DNA from 3 places in the Bifidobacterium fermentum genome. Region 1 is predicted to be linked to each of the others. Evidence: riboswitches for the same ligand, from Rfam matches in the RefSeq annotation. Region 1 holds a riboswitch; each other region holds the start of a gene.

The links. A riboswitch is a leader RNA that binds a small molecule or an ion and turns the genes downstream of it on or off. The one in region 1 is predicted to bind thiamine pyrophosphate.
Region 2: it holds a riboswitch for thiamine pyrophosphate, as region 1 does, so the genes downstream of both, QN062_RS02625 (TenA family protein) here and thiD (bifunctional hydroxymethylpyrimidine kinase/phosphomethylpyrimidine kinase) in region 1, are expected to answer to the same signal.
Region 3: it holds a riboswitch for thiamine pyrophosphate, as region 1 does, so the genes downstream of both, QN062_RS02780 (ECF transporter S component) here and thiD (bifunctional hydroxymethylpyrimidine kinase/phosphomethylpyrimidine kinase) in region 1, are expected to answer to the same signal.

The regions. Positions count from the first base shown of each region.
Region 1 is NZ_CP129683.1:141,628-144,725, reverse strand. It holds gene QN062_RS00550 (HAD family hydrolase) at 1-46, opposite strand, end outside; gene thiD (bifunctional hydroxymethylpyrimidine kinase/phosphomethylpyrimidine kinase) at 322-1,248, opposite strand; TPP riboswitch at 1,238-1,338, opposite strand; gene uppP (undecaprenyl-diphosphatase UppP) at 1,431-2,303, opposite strand; gene QN062_RS00535 (fructosamine kinase family protein) at 2,445-3,098, shown strand, end outside.
Region 2 is NZ_CP129683.1:650,831-653,928, reverse strand. It holds gene QN062_RS02630 (M50 family metallopeptidase) at 24-842, opposite strand; gene QN062_RS02625 (TenA family protein) at 1,041-1,685, opposite strand; TPP riboswitch at 1,809-1,901, opposite strand; gene QN062_RS02620 (zinc-binding dehydrogenase) at 1,980-2,996, opposite strand.
Region 3 is NZ_CP129683.1:687,616-690,713, forward strand. It holds gene QN062_RS02775 (ATP-binding cassette domain-containing protein) at 1-1,028, opposite strand, end outside; gene QN062_RS02780 (ECF transporter S component) at 1,086-1,706, opposite strand; TPP riboswitch at 1,760-1,873, opposite strand; gene QN062_RS02785 (glycine rich domain-containing protein) at 2,283-3,098, opposite strand, start outside.

The DNA of each region.
Region 1 (3,098 bases):
CACGCTCCCTGAAGAACCGCGCGTCCATGGCATCCCACACTCCCATGGAATCGAGCAAGGTGCCGTCAAGGTCGAAGATCGCCGCCTTCCCCTCGTTGGGCAAGGTCGGTCCAGAAACGGACTTCGACGCGTCTGACCGCTCCGGGGTGGAATCGGCCGTGAAAGAACTCGCTGCGATGCTCGAGGATGTCTCCTCGGTCATTCTGGATCTGCCCTGCATGGTCTCTCCTTGACATAGCCTGCTGCATTACTGCCATCTTCGCGGGCAGTAATTGAGAAGTGATTGAAATTGGACGAGGCGCTCACTGATGACTGGTTCGTCTACTCGCCGTCCACGTCCCGGCTGGGACTGCCGCCGACCACGGAATCCTTAAGACCATGCTCGTATACATCCCAGAAATGGTTGGTGGGCCCGTTTCCCCTGCCCAGCATGAGCGCGTGCTCTATCGCTACGGTCACATAGCGCTTCGCCCGGGCAATCGCCTGGTTCCGCCCATATCCGAGCGCGAGTTGCGCAGCGATCGCCGAGGAATAGGTGCATCCGGTCCCATGGGTGTTCTTGGTGGGTATGCGCGCAGTCGTGAATTCGTGGAATCCTTCGCCGTCGAACAGAATGTCCTTGGCGTCGCCTTGGGCGTGGCCGCCCTTGACCAGCACGCTTCTGCACCCCATCTTCTGTATGAGCCGAGCGGCCTCTCGCTGGGAATCCAGGTCATCGATGCCGATGCCGCAGATTCTTTCGGCCTCAGGTATGTTGGGCGTCAGCACATCGGCATGGGGAATGACCGTATCGATCAGCGTATCGATGCAGTCCGGATCCATGAGGGCGGCGCCGTTCTTGGCATACATGACCGGATCGATCACCACATGCTCCGGCCTGTATTGGTCGAGCTTGTCAGCGACCGCATGCATGATTTGCGGGCTGTCGAGCATGCCGATCTTGACGGCCCTTGGCACGATGTCCTCGAACACGGCATCGATCTGATCCCTGATGATCTTCACATCGATGTTCTGGACGCTGATGACCCTCGCCGTATTCTCCGCGACGACCGATGTGATTACGGATTCCGCATAGACGCCATTGGCACTCATGGCCTTCACATCTGCCTGCACTCCGGCACCGCCAGAGCAGTCAGATCCTGCGATCGTCAGCACGGGAACCAAATGCGTTCCCTCATACGAGGCCATCACCGGGCCTTGCCCGGCTGCCTCTGGATTATTGATTCGTTCCGTGGCGTTCTCCACCATCGTTCCTCCCTACGCTGGTATTAACCAACAGGTTCTAAGGGTCAGGCACATGCCTATCTCAACTCGAAATGAGTTCCCCTGCAACTTGCGACGCTTCGAAGCTAACCCGCGACACAGACAAGACTGCGAGGCCTAGGAATCGTCGCTTCACCGACGCAAGGTGGAATCAAGCCTTCCGCTGGTCAGCTCTGCGGCCCTGCCATGGGAAGAATCACGCCGGAAACCATCAGGATCGCAACCAGTACGGCGACGACGATTCGATAGATGGCGAAGCCCTTGTACGAGAATGTCGAAATGATCTTGAGGAATGCGATGATGACCATGTACCCGACGATGAAACTCACGAGAGTCGCGCAAATCGTGGCACCCCAGCCAGGGAATCCAGGTTCGGAGGATGCGTCGCCCAAGGCCTTGACGGTTTCCAGGACCGCGGCGCCGAACACGGCAGGAATAGCCATGAGGAAGCTGACTCTGGCAGCCGCCTCGCGCGTATACCCCATGGCGCGGCCGAAGGTGATCGTACCGCCTGACCGCGAAACGCCTGGGATAAGGGCAAGCATCTGTCCAAGTCCGAAGATCGCGGCTTCCTTCATGTTCATGTCATCAAGAGTCTTGATCTGCCTGCTTTTCGCATCGAAGTACCACAGCAGCAGGCCGAATATGATGAGCACGGAAACCGTGATCCACAGATTGCGAAGACTCGTCTCGATGCGCTTTTGGAACAGCACCCCTGCGATCACTATCGGCAGGGTGCCCACGATGATGTACCAGCCCATGGAGGCATCCTTGTCGCCAGACCCAAGACGGCTGTGCATGTCCTTGCCATTGGTGCCGATAAGGCAGCGGTACCAATGGGAGAGAATCCTTGCAATGTCATGACGGAAATACAGCAGAACCGCGGATTCCGTGCCTATCTGAATGATTGCGGTGAAGGCGGCTCCTGGATCGTCTCCGAGAAGAGCTCCAATGATGCGGATGTGCGCACTTGAAGAAACAGGCAGGAATTCAGTCAATCCCTGAATGATGCCGAAAAAAATCGCTTCGAAGAAATTCATAAAGCCTCGTATTGCTGATTGACGAATATGGACATTCCAAATCAAAAGGATACATATACCGCAGGCAATGCGTCCTCATGGGCTCATTGTCGCGCAGAATGCCCACAATGAACGTAAGAATACTACCAAGGAGGTTCCAATATGGCGACATATCGCAAAAGCCGCGCGCATGCTCCGGCCGGCTTCTTTGAATGCGAGGGAAAGGGCCTGAAATGGCTGGGAGAGGCACAATCCCAAGGCGGGCCCCGTGTGGTCGACGTGTATGACTGGGGCAGGGACTATCTCGACATCGAGCGTGTCGACTCAACCTCGCCGACTCCCAAGGCCGCGTACGACTTTGGCGCTGCGCTGGCACACATGCACGACGCAGGTGCCGACCATTTCGGCTCGGCTCCCCGCGACTACTCAGGAACCTGCTACTTCGGACCATTGCAGGATCCGGTTCCGATGGACACTGGCTCCTGGGACACTCCTGCAGAGTACTATGCCGAAGGCCGTCTGCTCCCGATGGTTCGCATGGGCATCGACCGCAGGGCTCTCAACGAGAGCGACCTGCGCCTGACCGAAGAGATCGTCGAGGCTCTTCCCGATCTTCTGGGAGCGGCCAAGGATGACGGTCCATCCCGCGTGCACGGTGACCTATGGAGTGGGAATCTGATGTGGACGGCAGATGGCGGAGAAACGCAAGCGGTTCTGATCGATCCTGCGGCTCACGGAGGTCATCGCGAAGAGGACCTCGCGATGCTGCATCTTTTCGGCGCCTCGTACCTCGAACAGATCGTCGACGGATATCAG
Region 2 (3,098 bases), 510 kb from region 1:
CCGATGCTTCATAGTGCGCACCGCTAGCGAAGGCCAGTAATCAGGCTGAGCAGCGAGGCCCAGACGGCGTGGATGCCGCCGAAGGATTGCGTCATCCACGTTGCGCCGATCCAGAGGAACAGCAGATTCCACAGTGCCCAGACAATGATCCACAGAAGTCCGGGAATGCCCGTCGTGCGTGATATCTGGTCGGCATCGGATCCCTGCCCCTGACCTCTGAAACGCATGGATTGCAGTTCGATCAGAGGGCGGATGCCGCCTAGCAGCATGAACCATGAGAGAAGGTATGCGGCGCTTGAGCGGATCTCGGCTTCCGCTCCCCAGGAGATTCCGGCGACGATGGCAATCGATGCCACGACCGCCACAATCCCGTATCCATTTCGGATGCGGGTGAGCATCAGCAGCAGAAGCAGCACCAGAATCCATAGTGCTCCGGTCACATACCCAGCGGTGGTGAGCCAGGCGCAGAGGATGCCGATCAGAGAGGGGGACGCATATCCTGCGAAGCAGGTGAGCGCGTACCCGAATCCCGAGGACTTTCCCGAACTGACCGTAACGCCGGAAGTGTCGGAATGCAGCTGAATGTAGTTCAGTCTCCTTCCCGAGATGAGCGCGGCGACGGCATGGCCGCCTTCGTGCGCGATGGTTATCGCGTTGCGGGTGATGCTCCACACCGGAGAGATGACGATAGCCAGAATCGAGAAGAGCAGCAGCAGCGTGAACAGACGCTGGTCCGGCGCGGGTACTGGGGTAAGCGATGCAGTCCAGATCGTGTGGAATATCTGTCGGACAGCATCGGCGATCGAACTGATGTCGGTGCCTGAGGCGAATTCATGAACCATGCTTCGAGATGATAGCGCCCAATTCTGCGATGCAGCTAAGTTTTTGGCACTGTTGAAGATATGAGTCCTCGATCTGGCTTGGCAGAACACCAAAAAGTGGCGTATTCACCATGGAATCCCGTCGCGTTTCGTCCTGGATACCTGAGGAAGTGCCAAAAACATTGATGCTCACCCTCTGAGCCGCGCGATTGCCTTCGATCAGCGGTACGCGTCGTTGAGAAATTCCAGTTCCCAGTGGGTGGCCTTCGCGAAGCGGGCAGACAGCGCGTGGTCGTCCGGGTCGCCGACGCGGTTCAGCTCATCGATCAGGAAGTCAACCCATTCGATGAACCCAGCCTCCCGATGGACCCTGACCCAACCGAGGTTCTGCTCCTTGCGTGGCAGAACCCTGCCCTGGTCCGTCAAACGCTGCGCCCATTCGAGATACAGCGATTCTGCGACGCAGAGCACCGCAAGTATGTTCGCATACCTTCGGGTATCCACAGTGTCGGCGTAGAGTCGGGCCATTCCCACCGATGATGGCGTGAGCGTGGGCCTGTCAAGCTCGGCTGGGGTCACCTTGAACTGACGGAAGCGGTCGCGAAAATAACTGTCCTCATCATTGGCGATGAATCCAAGCTGCCTGCCCAGACGTATCTTCGATTCAAGCCGGTCGGCCGATGCGACCGCCTGCCCAAGCAGCGAATAGAATCCGTCGGTATACTGCCAGTCCTGAATCAGATACTTCCTCAGAACCTTGTCGTCGAGCGTGTCTGAGACAAGCTCACGGTTGAATCGATGATTCACCGCAGCATCCCATTCCTCGCTGCATGCTGACTTGCATGTCTCGTAAGCAGTCGTCATATTCCCTGTTCCTTCCTCGGATCAGCCAGGCATGACTGACAACATGGCTGATTTCAATGGTTTCGGCCTGAGCGGCATTGCCGGGTTGAGGAAGGGCAATCCGATGGCGTGCGGCACGAACGGCCATATGCATGAAGACATCCCTTCGTCAGCATTATCTGCATCAGGTTCAACGGGTCTTTCTCAGCCGGACATCCGGCACCCCGTGTCAGGGCATAAAAATATCACCAGCTCACAACCTTCCGTCTGCCGTGACAGGGCGGGGTGGCGAGCTGGCGATGGCAGCATGCAGCGTCAGTCGAAGGTGACGACGACCTTCTCGGCGGTACCGGGCGTCTTCGCGGTCTCAAGGGCATCCAAGGCCTTCTCGAAGGGGAAGGTATGGCTGATGATCTTGGCGTATTGATCCCAGTTGTCGATGATGTCGTCGGTCACTTCAAAGATTTCGTTCGGGTATCCCATGGACCAGGCAATCGTGAGCTCAGAGGCGAGCACGGTGCTGAAGTCGAGTTCGACAGGCTTTTTGTGAACCGCGACGATGCCGAAGGTCGATCCATGCTTTGCCAGCTTCACCACGGACTGGGGCACGGAAGGAACCCCTGCTGCATCAAGATAGATGTCGGTTCCAGGGTGAACGCCACGCACATGCGCGGTCGAGCCGTCACCTTGAAGCTCAACCAGACGCTCTGCGAGATCTTCCTCCATCGAGTTGACGACCGCATCGGCGCCCATGGCAAGAGCCTTGTCCAGGCGATTCCGCTGCACGTCCACGACGACGATGTGGGACGCTCCCTCGCGGCGATATCCCATCAAGGCACCCAGGCCGATGGGCCCGGCACCGAATATCACCACCTTGTTGCCTGGCTTGGGATGCGTGCGATTCACCGCATGCAGCGCCACTGCCATCGGCTCGTTCAGAGCCGCGACCTTCCAGGGAACGGCTCTGTCGATGACACGCAGCTGCTTTCCAGGTTCGAAGTCCTTCACTAGCACGTATTCGCTCAAGGCACCTTGGGCGCCGCCGGAGCCGAGGAGCCCATCGGTGAAGGCCATCGTGTCTATGACGACATGGTCTCCCACCTCGATGCCCTTCACGCCTGAGCCAATTTCAGCGACCTCCGCTGCCGGTTCATGGCCAAGGGGAGTGGCGCCCTGACGTGGAGGTATGCCTCCGATATGCGTATAAAATGCATCCGAACCGCATATCCCGCACGCCTTCATCTTCAGAAGAACCTCATGCCTCGAAGGGGATGGTTGTGGAATTTCCTTCCAGGAGTTGATGTCTGGACCAGTAACATAAACGGATTTCATGGAGCCCTCCTCAAATACTGCCGTGTCGTCGATGACACCCTGAAGATGCCAGCTGATTGGCGTCTTCGATCCCCGCAATTCTAGCATGGACTGGCTTTGCGA
Region 3 (3,098 bases), 550 kb from region 1:
GAATCATGCTCCAAAGAATCATCATGCTCAGAACCCTCTCGTTCCAATCCCAGCACGATGACTCTGTCGATCATGTCTATCCAAGGTTCGGCACGATGCTCGACAAGCACCATCGTCGAATGCTGCGCATGGACGACCTTGCGAACCGCGGCGACTATCTGCTCGACCCCGTCAGGGTCGAGATTCGCAGTCGGCTCGTCGAGCAGCAGAACCTCCGGCCGCATCGCGATCGCACCGGCCAAGGCAAGTCGCTGCATCTGCCCGCCGCTCAGATGCATCGTCGAGCGGTGCAGCTGCACGTCATCGAGGCCGACTTCATGGAGGCACTGCCTGACGCGCTGCCATATCTGCGCCCTGGGAACGTTCATGTTCTCTGGACCGAACGCAACATTGTCACCGAGTCTCTGGAATATCGCCTGAGCATCAGGGTCCTGCAGCACAAGCCCCACCCGGCCCAGTGCATCCGAGACTGGCTGACCTCCGACAAGGATCGCCCCTTCGGTCGTGCCCCCGTCACTGTCGACGAGCTGAGTCGCGTCCTGTCCGGCCTGCCGGTGCCCGGCCTGCCCCTTGAGCCTGCTGCTGCCTTGGCGCAGCTCTGTCGCACGATCGCCTGACTCAGACATGGGTGCCGCAGAGTCACGAACGGCATCCCCTTCCGAATTCGAATCGACATCCGAATTCATGGGCTTCACCGGAGAGGTCTCGACGGCATCGACCCCGAGGAGTCCCGCAGCGCCTTCGAGAATCGTTGACTTACCAATTCCAGAAGCACCCAGCAGCAGCACACGTTCCCCTGCGTGAATCTCAAGGTTCAAGTTGCGCACGGAAAAGTTCCTGCGCGAGGCATGACGATATCCCCAGTTGCGAAAGCTCAGAGGGGCTGCGACTCCTGCCCGGACATCGCCTGCCGCGGCATACGAGTGCCCGCTGGCTGGCTGTCCCGCGTCGGAACGCGGTGAAGCGGCGCGGTCTGCCGTCTGATTCCGGTCAGTGCCGCCGTCCGTTTGATGAGACCTTGCTTGCATGTGAATCGCCACTGCTTCTCTCGTCGTGAATGTTATGGAATGTGTCGGTGCAGCCGTTCAGGCAGTCATGCCACGAACGTCACGGCCCGATGCAAAGCGGTCCAGCGCACCGGTCCGTGCGATGGCGATGTAGAGATTCCACATCAGAACTCCTGCTACGACGACCCCTGAGATGATGGTGGTGAGCAGGTTGATGAAGCCGTAGGATCCACCCCAGTCGATGGCCTGGAGATTCGTGAAGAAGGTGTATCCCCAGCATCCGATGCCTGCAAGAAGCCCAGACAGTGCGCTCACTGCGAGGTTCCAACTGCGATACATGAAGATGAGGAATGCGATTTCAGCCATGGCACCCTGCACCAGACCGATGTAGAGGGTCGATATGCCCCAAGCGTTGCCGAGGATCGCCTCGAGGACGGCGGCGACCACTTCGGCATAGACCGCGGCGCCAGGCTTGCGAACGATGATTGCGGCCAAAGGACCTGCAAAGAGCCACAGACCATTCAGAAGACCTGAAAGCCCTGGGATGACGCTCTCCATTGGTGTGCCAATGACGTTCCACAGCAGTGCAGCAGCCCAGAAAATCAGTGAACTGACCACGCCGATGACGGATGCGACCGCTATGTCAACCACGCGCCAGCGCAGGGATGGGTGTGAGGTCTTCTGTATTGCCGATGTCATGATATGTGCCTTAATCTCTCTCGTATGCATCTCTGATGTGCATATCCCGAAAGGCACGGGAAAGATGGACTTCCGTGCGCCGGCATTACCCGGTATACGTTCGTTCGGTCGAGGCTTCGCCTCATCTCAGCCATCCACTGTTCTGGACAGCCCCCGTGTCTGAAAACGATAATAACCTATCCCCTGACCAAGCTCGTATCCCTTCATGGCCGCAAGGCTGAACGGCCGAAAGGCCACATGAACTCATGAATGCATGAGCGCATGTCTGGACGGTAGCGCGGCAGTGCGGCTGCATGGATGCATAACCCATTATCATCTCAATGACCGATTACCATCTCATCATTTCTCAGCACATGACCAGTTGTGGGCACATGCCGTCCCTTCGCAGTCGGGTTTGCGAGTTTTTGGCACTTGCCGAAGTATCAAAGCCCCAGAAGCCGCATACCTGCGACCGGATCAGGCCGAAAATCGGGGTTTGTACTTTGGCAAGTGCCAAAAACTTGCAAGCGCCGCGTGAGAACTCGTCCAGAGCGGTCTGGAGCAGACTTGAAACGGTTTAGAGCGGTCTGGAACGGTCTAGAGCAGGGTGATTCGGGCGTGGCCGTCGCCCGCGTTGCCGGTCATCTGGGAGCCGTCGCTCTTGCTCCAGTCGGGCATGGACTCGTTTCCGGCCTTCATCGCATAGCTGGTGAACCGGTATTCCCGTCCATCGATGACCTGCGTGGCACGGTCGGCGGGAGAGTCGGTCGCAGGGCGGTGCGTCCTGGGATTGCCGGCGTTCGCGGCCGAAGTGTCCGACAGCGCGACCGCACCCGGATAGCCCGAGATGAACGAGGAACCACCGGCACCCCCCACAAGACGTGAATCACCTACCTGTCCACCGCAGCCACCTCCGTACCATCCTGCACCGCCACCATAATATCCGCCCGTCCCGCCGACACCAAAACCCCCAGTCCATGCGACTGTGGCATTTGATCCCACCCCGCCCGATGTCTGGCTTCCACCCTGGCTTCGATTCGCAGCAGAGATGTTCTGCTGGCTCGGTATGTTGGTGGTCGTCGATCCCATCAAGCCAGTGAGTCCACCGCCATCGCCAGCATTGATGTGAGAACTCCCGTATGTCGAAATGCCACCGCCACTCCCAGCAACCATGATTCTCGAATTCAATCCCAAAGCATCGTCCCAGTTGCCTCCTAGCATTCTGAAATCCGTGGCACCGCCACCACCACTGTTGCCTCCATTGAACCCATTAGCAGGGCCGCCGACGTATACGAAAACTTCCATGCCCTTGCGAAGGAACACGTTCCCAACCGTGTAGGCACCGACGGAAATTCTTGCTCCGCTGGAATATCCCTTCGCTCCCCATGCTTCGAGTTGGTAGACGCCGTCGAC